3 regions of the Acidovorax sp. ST3 genome follow, and region 1 is predicted to be linked to each of the others. Evidence: predicted binding sites of a transcription regulator. Region 1 holds the regulator's gene; each other region holds the start of a gene.

Region 1 (4,719 bases):
GCACCATCATCATGAGCCCCCAGGCCATCACCGCCACGTGCATCAGCGTCCAGGCGGGACGCAACGCGGTGGTCTGCTGGGTCAGCCATGCCAGACTGTCCATGGCCAAGGCCGCCAATGCACCGGCGCTGGCATAGCCCACCAGGCGCCCCGCATGAAAGGCTACGGTGCGCTGCAGTACGCCGCCACGTGGCGCCCAGCGCACCACCCGCTCGGCACTGCCCTCCGCCAGTGGCGCACCGCCCTGCCCCACAAGTACTCCACAGGGCGCGGAGCACATGGCCAGGCAGTGGGACCCGCCGGCGAGTCCCATGAGCAGAGCAGTCCAGCCAACCGTGGCAAGCATAGGTATCAGATGATGCGCGAAAACCGGGCGCGGTTGCGATCTGCCTGCAGATAGCGGTCAAAAACCATGGCGATGCCCCGCACGAAGAACCAACCGGTCGCGGTCACTTCAATGCCCTCAGGCCCAACGCGCACCAGCCCTTGCCCCTGCATGCCCTCCAATTGGGCCAACTCCGCCGCGAAATACTGACGGAAGTCGATCAGCCACGCCTGCTCCATCGGCTCGAACAACAGTTCCCCTTGGCACATCAGGGCCATGATGGCCGCACGGCGTACCAGGTCGTCGCGCGTGAGCGCCAACCCGCGCACCACGGGCAACCGCCCCTGGTCCAGAAAGTCGTAGTACTCATCCAGCGTCTTGGAGTTCTGGCTGTAGGTTGCCCCCACACGGCCAATGGCCGATACGCCCAGACCGATCAAATCGCAGTCCGGCTGCGTGCTGTAGCCCTGGAAGTTGCGGTGCAGGCGCCCCTGGCGCTTGGCCACGGCAAGGGCGTCGGTGGGCAGCGCAAAGTGGTCCATGCCCACGTACGCGTATCCAGCATCCATGAAGGCATCGAGCGAGCGCGACAACATGGAGAGCTTGCTCGCGCCCGTGGGCAACTCCGCAGAGATGATGCGGCGCTGTGGCTTGAAACGCTCTGGCAGGTGCGCGTAAGCATACAGCGCGATGCGGTCAGGCCGCAGTTGCGCCACCTGGGCCAGCGTGCGGTCAAAAGACTCGGGCGTCTGGCGCGGCAGGCCGTAGATCAAATCCACATTCACCGAGTCAAAGCCCAACGAACGCGCAGACTCCACCAGCGCAAACACCTGTTCGGCGGGCTGGATGCGGTGCACAGCCTTCTGCACTTCGGCATCAAAGTCCTGCACGCCAAAACTCAGCCGGTTAAAACCCAGCTCAGCCAACAGTGCAAGACGCTCTGCATTGACGGTGCGAGGGTCCACCTCGATGGAGTATTCCCCCCCAGGCGCCAGCGTGAAGCTGCGCTTGAGCATGGCCATCAGCTCTCGCAGGCCCGCATCGGAGAGGAAGGTGGGCGTGCCTCCACCCAGGTGCAGTTGACTCACCACCTGTCCCACGCCACAGTGCGCGGTGTGCAGGTCGATCTCGCGGCTCAGGTAGCGCAAGTAGACCTCGGCGCGGTCATGGTGCTTGGTGATGATCTTGTTGCAGGCGCAGTAGTAGCACAGGGATTCGCAAAACGGGATGTGCACGTACAGGGACAGCGGCATGGCCTTGGCCAGCGTGCCCGAGCGGCGCTGTTGCAGCGCCAGCACGTAGTCTTCCTGACCAAACGCCTCCACGAAACGGTCGGCCGTTGGATAGGATGTATAGCGGGGCCCTGGCACGTCAAAGCGGCGCAGAAGGTCTGGCGAAACAGCAGTCATGGGGAAATTTCCTTGCGTACACCTTGACTGTGCCGTAGGCTCTGGGACATGTCCTTGACCTGCATCAAGTGAACCCGCAAGCGATACGGCGACAATTTGATGAAGGTCAGCCGCTTGCCCGCGCCCTGTATTCAGGTTCGTGTACGGCAAGCGCGATATGCTTGACCGCTAACCCAAGCCCATGTGTCTATGAACCCGCTCACCATCAAAGTCGCCTGCTCCAACTGCAACCTCCGCGAGCTGTGCATGCCCGTGGGCTTGAACGAAGAGCAACTGCAGCGCATTGACGAGGTCGTTGCTGTCCGCCGCAAGGTCAAGCGCGGCGGCACGCTGTTTCGCAATGGCGAGTCCTTCACGTCCCTGTATGCCATCCGCACCGGTTTTTTCAAGACCTGCGTGGCCACCGAAGACGGTCGCGACCAAGTCACAGGTTTTCAGATGGCGGGGGAGATCATCGGGCTGGACGGCATCGTGAACGACCACCATACCTGTGACGCGGTGGCCCTTGAGGATGCCGAGGTCTGCGTCATGCCTTTCGACCGCATCGAAGAACTTTCCCGCGAAGTCACGGCCCTGCAGCACCACGTGCACAAGATCATGAGCCGCGAGATCGTGCGCGAACATGGTGTGATGCTGCTGCTGGGCAGCATGCGTGCCGAGGAGCGGCTGGCGGCCTTCTTGCTCAACCTGGTGCAGCGCCTGCATGCACGGGGCTTCTCGCAATCAGAACTGGTGCTGCGCATGACGCGCGAAGAGATCGGCAGCTACCTGGGCCTCAAACTTGAAACAGTGAGCCGCACCTTCTCTAAATTTGTGGAAGAAGGCATCGTGGAGGTCAAACAGCGCCATGTGCGCATCCTTGACACCGATGCCCTGCGACGCATTGTGAACAGCCAGCAGACCTGCCACTGATTACGGTCCCTCCTAGGCTGAGGGTTGGGCCCATACAAAATCCGCCTGTCTCTTCTAAAACGGCATGCACCGCATGCCTGCATCAACTGGCGAAAAGACTCAGGAGCAAGATGATGTCTTGCGGCAATCGTCAGGCCGCTCCCCGTCGGGCACGGGACAGCGGTTGACCTCAAACGGTGACATGGACAGCAGCGTGGTCAACGCGCTGGTGGCCATGGTGATGGCCCAGAACACAAAAAATGCGAGGGTGTACACCCCCTGCCGCGACAGCGCCAGAGGCTGCCCGAACCAATGCAGGTCCTGGGGGTCCACCATGGCAAAAACCAGCATCTCCAGCACACCCGCCATCAAAAAGGCGGGCCATGCAATCCACATCAGGCGTTGCGTCCACATATCGGTTCTGTCTCCTGGTGCTGCCGGGGTCGCCCGGGTGCGCGACCCTGGGGTTTTCAGCGTGGTTGGTCCTGCACGGGGGTGGCCGCGTGGTTGCGGGCCTTGAGGGCCGGCGCCAGACTCTTTTCCGGCGCCACCAGTGTCTTGTTGATTTCGATGCCCTGGCGGTAGTAGTCCTCCGCCACCACGGGGTCGGGCCGCGAAATCGCCAGCCACAGCGTCACAAAGCCCGCCACGATCACGATCAGAGGCCCGGCAATCACCAGCCACACATGGCCAAACTTCCACCAGGGTACGGTTGCCGCCGGGGTTGCAATGGCAGGGTTTGAAGACATGGTGCTTTACTCCTCAACAATATCGGTCAAAGTGCGGCCCCGAAGGGCCCCACCGGAATACCGCTCAACGCGGTACAAGGAACACGGATTTTTCCGTCACATGAGCCGCTGCTCCTACGGCCTGCACATCAAACTGAACGGCATGTGACCCGGGCGTGGCGGAACCATAAGGAATCTGCAACCGCACGGCCACCCAGCGAGACTCTGCCGCGCCAATGTCCACTTCAGCCTCGGAAGCCACTTCGAGCCTATCCAGGCCCCGCGCGCTGATGCGATAACGCTGCTCGCCCTCGGTGGCATTCATGATCTGCAGCCGGTAAATGTTCTCCAGCTTGCCACCTGCCACGATGCGCGAGAGCGCAGCGCGGTCCCGCACCACATCCACCTTTAGCGGCGTGCGCACCACCAGGCTGGCCAACATGGCCACGCAGAGGGTGACCAGCACGGCGCTGTAAATCAGCACGCGGGGACGCAGCACGCGGCGCAACATCTGCGACTGCGTCCAGTGCTTGGCCACGCCGTTCTGGGTCGAATAGCGGATGAGCCCACGCGGGTACTGCATCTTGTCCATCACGGTGTTGCAGGCGTCCACGCACAGGCCACAGCCGATGCATTCGTACTGCAAGCCCTTGCGGATGTCGATGCCTACCGGACAGACTTGCACACAGAGCGAGCAGTCAATGCAATCGCCCAGCCCCTGGGCTTTGTAGTCGATGCTCTTCTTGCGCGGACCACGCTGCTCGCCACGTTCAGGGTCGTAGGTAACGATCAGCGTGTCTTTATCAAACATCGCGCTCTGAAAGCGCGCATAAGGGCACATGTACTTGCAGACCTGCTCGCGCATGAAGCCCGCATTGCCATAGGTGGCAAAACCGTAGAACAGCACCCAGAAAATCTGCCAGCTGCCCTGGAACGCCAGCAGCTCGCTGCCCAGCTCTCGAATGGGGACGAAGTACCCCACAAAAGTAAACCCGGTCCACAGGGCCACCGCGATCCACACCACTTGCTTGAAAAACTTCTTGCGGATCTTCTCGAACGTCCAGGGGCCGTTGTCCAGGCGGAGCCGGGCACTGCGATCGCCTTCGATCTTGTGCTCGATCCACATGAACATTTCTGTGTACACCGTCTGCGGGCACGCAAAGCCACACCACAGACGCCCGGCCACTGCGGTGAACAGGAACAGCGACAACGCCGAAATGATCAGAAGGCCAGTGAGGTAGATGAAATCCTGTGGATACAGCACCAGACCAAAGATGTAGAACCTGCGAGCCCCCAGGTCAAACAGCACCATCTGGCGCTGGCCCCACTCAAACCACGGCAACCCGTAAAACACCAGCTGCGTGAG
Region 2 (4,719 bases), on a different contig from region 1:
GGAATGCCCATCGCGTGGTTCAACTCGGCCATGATGCGGGGGTCCTTCAGGGCGACTTGCCAGGTACGCTGGTCTTCAGCGGCGCGGCGCCGGTTTTCAGCCCACGCCAGCGCGGAACCGCGCAGCGCCACACCAGCGCGACGGGCGGGGCTGGTCAGCAGGGCCAGCGCAGCGAAGGCCACGAGCCACAGCACCATCCAGGCGGCCAGCAGGTGGCCTTCGGTCCAAGTGTCGATGACTTGGTTGGCAACCACCAGCAGCGCGGAGACCACGGCGGCCAGCAGCAAGGAGGCAGCGCCACGCGCGCCGTCAAAATGGGCGGCAGCGCTCTTCAGGGCGGCGGCTGCGTTTTCGGCGCGGACAACGCCGGGGTGTTCGGTGGGGTACTCAACGTGTGCAAAGGCGGTCATTTCGGTTTCCCTTTTCTAACGCTTGTGGCGAGATTGCCGGGCGATGGGGTGATATTAGGGTTTACCCTTTGCATGTTCAAGTTTATATTTTGAATCATTGATATTCATATCGGTGATGAATATGCTGTGGGGCGACCATGACCCCTTTGAACTTCCGCTCCCTGGACCTGAACCTGCTGCGCGTCTTTGACGAGGTGATGGCGGAGCGCAGCCTCACCCGGGCCGCGCACAAGCTCTCCATCACCCAGCCGGCCGTCAGCAACGCCATGCGGCGCCTGCGGGACGTGATGGGCGATGAACTGGTGGTGCGCAGCGGCCAGGGGGTGGAGCCCACGCCACGCGCACTGGCCCTGTGGCCGCCGGTGCGCGAGGCTCTGGCCCATTTGCAGGAGTCCCTGGCGCCCGGTCACTTTGACCCGGCGACGGCGGAGTCCACCTTTGTGCTGGCCATGGCCGATGCCACGGCGGCGACGTTGGTGCCCGCCCTGGTGGAGATCATCGAGCGCGAAGCCCCTGGCATCTCCATCCGCGTGCTGCCGCTGACCACGCGCGACCCCCGGCGTCTGCTCGAAGAAGAGGCGGCCGACATGGCTGTGGGTTACTTTCCAGCGGCACTGGCCGACCTCACGGCGCGGGCACAGTCCGGCGGCGTGGTCGCCTTTGAAAGCCGCCGGCTGTACGACGGCGAATACGTGTGCGTGATGCGCCAGGGCCACCCTCTGGCCGACGCGCCCCTGACACTGGACACCTACTGCGCAGCGCGGCACATGCTGGTGAGTTTTTCGGGCCGGCCCTTTGGTTTCATCGACGAAGCCCTGGCGTCGCTGGGCCGCGAGCGCAAGGTGGTGATCACGGTCAACCAATTCTTCACCGCCGGTCGGGTGGTGTCGGGCTCGGACCTGCTGACCGTGCTGCCGCGCCACTTTGTGCCAGTGACCGGCATCGCCGACGCCTTGGTGCAACGGGCTTTGCCCCTGGACGTGCCCGCCGTGCACGTGGATGCCCTGTGGCGCCGGCGCGGCCCCCAGCAGGCTGCGATGACCTGGCTGCTGCAGGCACTTGCACGGTCAGCACGGCGCACCTTTCCGGAGCAGGGCCTGCACGGCACGCCTTAGACTGCACGGCTGATGAATATCCAGCTTTTGTCCGACCTCCATCTGGAGGCACACCCCCACTTTGTGCCTGAGCCCGCCCCTGGCGCCGATGTGCTGGTGCTGGCGGGGGACGTGGGCTCCTACCAGCAGGGCTCTCAACTGGACGACGACGACTTCGGCCTGGCCCGGTTTTCTCCGCTGCCCCAGCATGGGGGCTGGCCGACCCCCGTGCTGTTTGTGCCCGGCAACCACGAGTACGACGCCCAGGATTTCGATGCCGCGCACCTGCGGCTGCGCCGGACCTGTGACCGCCTGGGCATAGCGTGGCTCGAACGTGAAACCCTGGTGCTGCAAGGCGTGCGTTTTGTCGGCACGACGCTGTGGAGCGATTTCGACGCACTGGCCGACCATGAGGGCACGACCGACCTCACGCGCCGGCTCAAGCTGCGGGACAAGGCCTTTCGCGCGGCCAACTTCTACCTGCGCAAGACCGGGGGCACGCGCCACACAGAGCCGTTTCTGGCCGAGCCCATGCGCGAGCAGGCGCTGGTCTGCCAGCAGTGGCTGCGCGATGTGCTGCAGCAGCCTTTTGACGGCCCCACCGTGGTCGTCACCCACTTTGCCCCCAGCCTCCGCAGCGCCGACCCGCGCTACGGCCTGGTGCCTGGCACAGCAGGGTTTTGCAACGCGCTGGATGACCTGCTGCTGCACACCCCGCTGTGGCTGCATGGCCACCTGCATGCGCCCAGCGACTACACCGCGCAGGGCCAACGCAGCGACGGATCGCCCTGGCAGTGCCGGGTGGTGGCCAACCCGCTGGGTTACGCACGCAAGGGCGAGCAGGCAGCGTTTCAGCCGCGCTGCGTGGTCACCGTATGATCAGCATGCGGTTCGTACGAATCCGCCACGCGCCGAACAGAACAACATGACCCAGGTCAAGACAACAGGCACCCGCGCAGAGTAGTCTGCCCCATCCCTTTTCGGAGAACACCATGAACATCCTGCTTGCTGTCGATGGCAGCGCCTACACCAAGAAAATGCTGGCCTACCTGGCCACCCACGAAGAACTGCTGGGCGGCACCCACACCTACACCGTGTTGACGGTGCAGGCCCCGCTGCCTCCCCGCGCGCGCGCCGCGCTGGGCAAGGAAGTGGTGGACAACTACCACGCGGAAGAAGCCGAAAAAATCCTCGCACCGGTGTGCAAGTTCCTGGGCCGCCACGGCGTGGATGCCAAGCGCAGCGTCAAGGTCGGCGCGGTGGGCGAGACCATTGCCAAGGTGGCAGACACCGGCAAGTTCGACCTGCTGGTCATGGGTTCGCACGGCCATGGCGCCATCGCCACGCTGGTGATGGGCTCGGTGACCACCCAGGTGCTGGCGCACAGCAAGGTGCCGCTACTGATCGTTCGCTGAACGTCCAGCTCCGCTGCGCAATCGCGCAACACCATCCAAAAGCCCTGCCTTGCAGGGCTTTTTTTCATCTCGTTACGACTGAATGGTTATTGAATAACCAATTAGTTTACTTTCGTACCAAATGGTTATACATTCGCGCCACGCCCATCTTGGCGTGTCAATTCCATCGAAACCGAGAGGAACGACCCATGAAGAAGACCCTGATTGCACTCGCTCTGACCGCTGGCGCCACCTTCAGCGCCATGGCGCAAGACATCGTCGATACCGCTGTGAAAGCGGGCAACTTCAAGACCCTGGTGGCCGCAGTGCAGGCCGCCGGTCTGGTGGACACCCTCAAGGGCCCCGGCCCGTTCACGGTGTTTGCCCCCACGGACGAAGCCTTCGCCAAGATCCCCAAGGCCACGCTGGACGGCCTGCTGGCCGACAAGGCCGCACTGACCAAGGTGCTGACCTACCACGTGGTGCCCGGCAAGGTCATGGCCAAGGATGTGAAGGCGGGCAAGGTCAAGACCGTGCAAGGCCAGGAACTCACCGTGAGCACGAGCATGGGTGTGATGGTCGACCAATCCAAGGTCATTGCCACCGACGTGGCCGCCAGCAACGGCGTGATCCATGCGATCGACACGGTGCTGATGCCCAAGTAAGCCACCGGCACCACCGCTCTTTTCACCCACCATCCATTCACGAGGAGAAGCCGCCATGAACACCGTATTCAATCGCCGCACCGTCCTGATGGCCGCCGCCCTGGGCGCCAGCACCACCCTGCTGCAAGCCTGTGGGGGCGGAGACGACGAGCCCCAGCGCAACATCGTCGAGCTGGCCCAAAACACCCCCGAGCTGAGCATCCTGGTCGAAGCCGTGGTCGCTGCGGGCCTCGCGCCCACGCTGAGCACGGGCACGCTCACCGTGTTTGCGCCCACCAACGCAGCGTTTGCCGCGTTGCTGACCGAACTGGGTGTGACCAAGGAAGCCTTGTTGGCCAACAAGCCCCTGCTGACCGCCGTGCTTACCTACCATGTGCTGGGCAGCAAGGTGATGCGGGCCGATGTGCCCCTGGGCAAGGCGATCACGCCGGTGTCGGGCGGCTTCTTCAAGATCGAGTCGAACAACGGCCTGAAGATCACCGACGGCCGCAATCGCGTGAGCACCATCACCAGCACCGACATCCAGGCCAGCAACGGCGTGGTGCATCTGGTGGACAAGGTGCTGCTGCCCGCCGACAAGGACATCGTGGCCACCGCCTCGGCCCTGCCGGACTTCAGCATCCTCGTCGAGGCCGTGGTGGCCGCCGGCCTGGTGAGCACATTGCAAGGCGCTGGCCCCTTCACCGTGTTTGCCCCCACCAACGCGGCGTTTGCTGCCTTGCTGACCGAGCTGGGCGTGACCAAGGACGCGCTGTTGGCCAACAAGACCCTGCTCACCCAGGTGCTGACCTACCACGTGGTGCCCGCGCGCGTGCTGAAGGCCGAAGTGCCTGTGAACACCGCCATCACCACCGTGCAGGGCCAGACCTTCACCATCAACTCCAGCTTGGTGATCACCGACCAGAACATGCGCACCAGCAACATCGTGGCTACCGACGTATTCACCAAGAATGGTGTGATCCACGTGGTGGACAAGGTGATCCTGCCGAAGTGACAGGATCCCAGGTGCTGCGCGCCCCCACCGGCGCAGCACCCACACAGCAAAAAGCCCGGCGTGCCGGGCTTTTTTTATCGATGCGGCTTATCGTGCCGCCATGTCAACGCGCTGCCAGCCCGTCAAAACAGGTGCGCACCACCAGGTCCACGATTTCGGCGT
Region 3 (4,719 bases), on a different contig from region 1:
AGGTCGGTGGTGGACCAGCGCCACAGCGCGTCGTAGCTGTCGAACTGCAGACCGCGCTGGTCGCGCAGCCAGTTCTGGTACAGGCGGATCTGGGGAATGTAGGGCGGGGTGTTGTGTGTTGTCTCCATGGCGACGCAGCGTACCAGCGGCGCCCGGCAGAGGCCAGCCACACCCGTCGCCCGGTTGACAGCGCGGGGATTGCCCTGTTTCGCACAATCGTGCTAAATTGCACCCATGGACGCCAAAACCCAGAAAGCCGAACTCACCCGCGCCGCCATCGTCGGCGCGGCGCTGGACTTGGCTGCGGCCGAGGGGCTGGAGTCGATCACGCTGCAGGCCGTGGCAGACCGCGTGGGCCTGTCCAAGAGCGGCGTGTTCTCGCGGGCCGGCTCGCGCGAGGCGCTGCAAAAAGCGGTGATCGAGGAGTTTGGCCGCCGCTTTCTGGCCGATGTGTTCGTACCCGCCATGCAGCAGCCCAAGGGCCTGCCGCGCCTGCAGGAGATCCTGCGCCGCTGGATTGCCCGCACGCGCGACGTGGAGGCCTTCACGGGCTGCATCTACACCGCAGGCGCCTTCGAGCTGGACGACCGCGAGGGCGAGCTGCGCGACCTGCTGCACGCTGAAATCACCCGCTGGCGCGCCGCATTGCGCCGCACCGTGATCCAGTCCATCGAGGCCGGGCACCTGGCGGCCGACACATCCCCCGACCAGCTGGTGGGCGAGATCTATGGCCTGATCATGGGCTTGTTGCACGACGTTCGCTTCCTGCGCGATCCGCAGGCAGTGGCACGCACCGAGGCGTCCTGGGCGCGCCTCGTCAAGAGTTACCTCCCCTCCCCCGCTTGATACGCGGTGGTGTGCCAGGGAGTGCTCTTGTTTTTTATGTCCCAATTTCGCACAACCGTGCGAAGAAAGGAACCACCATGTTGATCATCCTGGGCATCGCCGCCATCGCGGCCGCAGTGGGCGCCATCCGGTCGCTGCGCAGCACCCTCACCAGCCTCCCGCGCAGCAACCGGGACTGGATCTTTTACTGACCGTCCGCCCGGTCCACCTCCCCCATCTACCCCCATCTCCCTCCTGGAGCCCCACCATGAACACCTCCCCATCCGCCGCGCTGCAGGCCACGTCCAGCTTCTACGGCGAGCACCCCGGCATGCGCCTGCTGCGTGTGGCGCTGGGCACGGCCGAACGCCTGTGGCCCACCTTGGCCGTGCGCGCGGCCTACCGCTTGTTTGGCACGCCCCTGCCTCTGCGCAAACCGGGCCGCAGCGCCGTGCCACCGGGCCACTGGCGCACGGAGCGCCTGGCGTTTGAAGACGCCGAGATCACGCTGTACCTGCCCCAGGCCCAGCCGCACGGCCCCACGGTGCTGCTGCTGCACGGCTGGGGCGGGCATGCGCGCCAGATGCTGCCGCTGGCCGACGCCCTGGCCGCGCGCGGCCTGCGCCCGGTACTGGTGGACCTGCCCGCACACGGCGGCAGCCGGGGCCGCGTGAGCAACCTGCCGCAGTTCGCCCGTGCCATCGAATACGCCACCGCCCGCCTGCACGCGCAGGACTCGGCGCCCCACGCCGTGGTGGCCCATTCGCTGGCGGCCAACGCAGCGGCCCATGCGGCCAGCCGGGGCCTGGCCACCGGGCGGCTGGTGCTGCTGGCGCCGCCCACCTCGCCGCACGAATACACGCGCCTGTTCGCGCAGGTGTTTGGCCTGTCCGAACGCACCCGCGCCGCCATGCAACGGCGCATCGAGGCGCGCGAGGGCATCCTGATGCGCCAGTTCGAGCCCCCGGCCGTGGGCCCGCGCATTGCACTGCCCACGCTGGTGGTGCACGACCGGGGCGACCGCATCAACCGCTTTGCCGACGGCGAGGCCTACCGCGACCACATTCCGGGTGCCGCGCTGCTGGCCACTGAGGGGCTGGGGCACCGCAAGATCCTGCAGCAGGCGGAGGTGCTGCAGGCCGTGGCCGACTTTGTGGCGGCGTAAGCGTCGGCCGGTGGTGGCAGACGGGTCGCGCGACCCGCCGGAATCAGCCGGTGACAGGCAGCCTCTATCATCCGCACTCGAGCGCCTTCCTGGAGGCGCCCTGCCGATGAATCGCTGGTGTCCGCACCAGCGGCCCCTGCTGCCTGTTGCTACCTGCCGTGTCTCCCATGTCCACTCTCCTGTCCGCCTGGCCCGCCCTGGTCCTGTTGTTGCCCGCGCTGTGGCTGGTGTCGGCCATCGTGTTCCTGGCCAAGGGCAACCGGCGGGCGTTTGCACAGCTGATGGCCCTGCTGGCCTGCTTTCTGATCGGCGCGCTGCTGATGGAGTTCTTCACCTTCATGGGCGCCCTCATGGCCCGCTCGGGCAGCCAGCACGCCACGCCCACGCTGGGCACCGGCACGCGCCAGTTGCTGGAGACCATTGCCAACCCGCGCTCCATCACCGCATCTCCACTGTCGCTGGCGGCTTTTGCGGCGTACAGCATCCCGGCGGGCTACCTGTGGCTGCTGGTCACCTGGGTGCTGCACCTGCGCGGCAAGAAGGCAGGCCCGGCCAAAAAGAAGTCCAGCAAAACCCCGCGCAAGGCAGCCAGAGACTGAGTTTCGATTGTTTTAGCCCCCAGGCGCTAGAACCACATGCCTGAGTAGCTATTGTTTATATAGCACCACCACGCCATGGCTTGACGCAGGGCAAAGCGTGCCCCACCCCGCCCGCCCACAATGGCGCGCGGCCCCCCGTCCCGGGGCGGGCACCTTGTCACCCTGCATTCCTCCCGCCATGACCACCCACCACAGCGACGTCCTCATCGTCGGCGCAGGCCCGGCGGGCCTGTCGCTGGCAACCTCCCTGGCGCAAGCCGGGTTCACCGCCACCGTGGTCGAGCAGCAGAGCGACAGCGCGCTGGCCGCGCCCGCGCCGGACGGCCGCGAGATCGCGCTGACCCACCCCAGTGGCGACACATTGCAGCGCCTGGGCAGCTGGGGCCTGCTGGCCGCGCATGAGGTGGGCACTATCTGCGAAGCCCAGGTACACGACGGCCCGCTGGGCCAGCACAGCGCGCTGCAACTGAGCACCCCGCAGACCCCGGAGGGTGCAGCGCCCGGCGCGCTGGGCTTCATCGTGCCCAACCATGCGCTGCGCCGCACCGCCTACGCCGTGGCGACGCGCACGCCGGGGGTTCAAATCGTCACCCAGGCCCAGGTCACGCGCGCAGCCACGCTGGCCGGGCATGCAGAGCTGGACTATGTGCCGGCCGGTACCGCTGGGGCGCCAGCCCAGCGCCTGACGGCCCCGCTGCTGGTGGCCGCCGACAGCCGCTTTTCGGCCACGCGCCGGCAGTTGGGCATCGGCGCGCAGATGAGTGACTTTGGCCGCACCGTCATCGTCTGCCGCATGCGCCACGCACTGCCCCACGGCAACGTGGCGCACGAGTGTTTTGGCTACGACTGCACGCTGGCCGTGCTGCCCCTGCCCGATGACCCGCAAGAGGGGCGCGCGCTGTGCTCGGTCGTGGTGACGGCGGGCGCGGCCGACGCGGCGGCGCTGATGGCCCAGAGCCCCGAAGCCTTTGCCGCTCAGGTCCAGGCCCAGTTCAACGACCGGCTGGGGGCGATGGCGCTGGTGGGCGAACGCCATGCCTACCCACTAGTGGCTGTGTATGCGCAACGTTTTGCAGGCCACCGCTGCGCACTGCTGGGCGACGCCGCCGTGGGCATGCACCCGGTCACAGCCCATGGCTACAACCTGGGCCTGGCGGGGGTGGAACGGCTCACGGCCGCGCTGGTGAGTGCGCGCCAGCGCGGGCAGGACATGGGCAGCGCCGACGCACTGACCCCTTACGCCCAGGGCCACCACCGCCACGCCTGGCCTATCTACCAGGGCACCAACGCCATCGTGCGTCTGTACACCGACGCCCGCCCGGTGCCGCGCCTGCTGCGCCAGCTGGTGCTGCAGGGGGCGCGGCGCCTGCCGCCACTGCAGGCGGCCATCGTGGGGCAGCTGACGGGCCAGCCACCCCAATGGATGCGCGCACTGGCGCTGAGGCCGTAGCCGCGCCCTACCCTTCAACTGACGCAGTGCGGGTAACGGGTGGAGCACACTGCGGCCAATTCGCCAAAGACGACTCAGTGGGACTTCATTCCCTGATTCCGAGCGTCGCCAGGCCATACAGCGGTGCACCCAGCCACGGGCGCAACAGCAAGTCCATGGCAATGCCCGGCCAGCCATAGCCCTCCGCCACGCTTTGCTCGCGCAGCAACTGCAGGCGCGGGTGCACGGCCTCCAGCTCCGCCATGCGGCCCACGCCCCAGCGAAACTCCGCACCCGTGGCCCGCACGCTAGCGTGGCGGGCCGCGCAGCCCACGGCCCGGCGCGTCATCACGTCCAGCACCATGCGCGAGCCCGGCGGCGCGTGCTGCGCAAACTCGGCCAGTACGGCGTGCACCTGCGCGGGCGGCAGGTACATCAGCACACCTTCGCACACCAGCAGCACCGGCGTGGCGCTGCGCTGCGTGTGCAGCCCCAGCCGCTGCCACCAGCCGGGGTGTGACAGGTCCAGATCGGCGTGGCGCATGCGCGGGCACGGCGGCGGTAAGAGCGGCCGGCGCAGCGCCATCACCTCGGGCAGGTCGGCATCGAGCCACTGGTTGGCCCCCCCGTCCAGCCACTGGAAATAGTGGGTCAGCCCACACCCCAGGTTGACGCCCAGGGTCTGCGTGTGCGTGGCAAAA

Evidence for each region. The regulator FNR, encoded in region 1, switches genes on or off when oxygen is low (the NO sensors DNR and NnrR bind a similar motif). The targets are predictions, from matches to a motif close to TTGATNNNNATCAA.
Region 2: DNK89_RS13625 (universal stress protein) is a predicted target of FNR. The motif match lies at 2,430-2,443, and genes of this name have one in related genera.
Region 3: ubiM (5-demethoxyubiquinol-8 5-hydroxylase UbiM) is a predicted target of FNR. The motif match lies at 2,670-2,683, and genes of this name have one in related genera.

The regions. Positions count from the first base shown of each region.
Region 1 is NZ_QKVP01000005.1:263,542-268,260, reverse strand. Features, by position in the region: gene DNK89_RS17400 (sulfite exporter TauE/SafE family protein) at 1-346, opposite strand, end outside; gene hemN (oxygen-independent coproporphyrinogen III oxidase) at 352-1,734, opposite strand; gene fnr (fumarate/nitrate reduction transcriptional regulator Fnr) at 1,924-2,646, shown strand; gene DNK89_RS17385 (hypothetical protein) at 2,746-3,039, opposite strand; gene DNK89_RS17380 (FixH family protein) at 3,096-3,374, opposite strand; gene ccoG (cytochrome c oxidase accessory protein CcoG) at 3,439-4,719, opposite strand, start outside.
Region 2 is NZ_QKVP01000004.1:205,256-209,974, forward strand. Features, by position in the region: gene DNK89_RS13610 (hypothetical protein) at 1-410, opposite strand, end outside; gene DNK89_RS13615 (LysR family transcriptional regulator) at 548-1,525, shown strand; gene DNK89_RS13620 (metallophosphoesterase) at 1,538-2,383, shown strand; gene DNK89_RS13625 (universal stress protein) at 2,497-2,919, shown strand; gene DNK89_RS13630 (fasciclin domain-containing protein) at 3,108-3,563, shown strand; gene DNK89_RS13635 (fasciclin domain-containing protein) at 3,619-4,557, shown strand; gene DNK89_RS13640 (TetR/AcrR family transcriptional regulator) at 4,661-4,719, opposite strand, start outside.
Region 3 is NZ_QKVP01000004.1:231,158-235,876, forward strand. Features, by position in the region: gene DNK89_RS13735 (acetoacetate--CoA ligase) at 1-128, opposite strand, end outside; gene DNK89_RS13740 (TetR/AcrR family transcriptional regulator) at 235-846, shown strand; gene DNK89_RS13745 (alpha/beta fold hydrolase) at 1,094-1,990, shown strand; gene DNK89_RS13750 (hypothetical protein) at 2,158-2,589, shown strand; gene ubiM (5-demethoxyubiquinol-8 5-hydroxylase UbiM) at 2,768-4,039, shown strand; gene DNK89_RS13760 (class I SAM-dependent methyltransferase) at 4,125-4,719, opposite strand, start outside.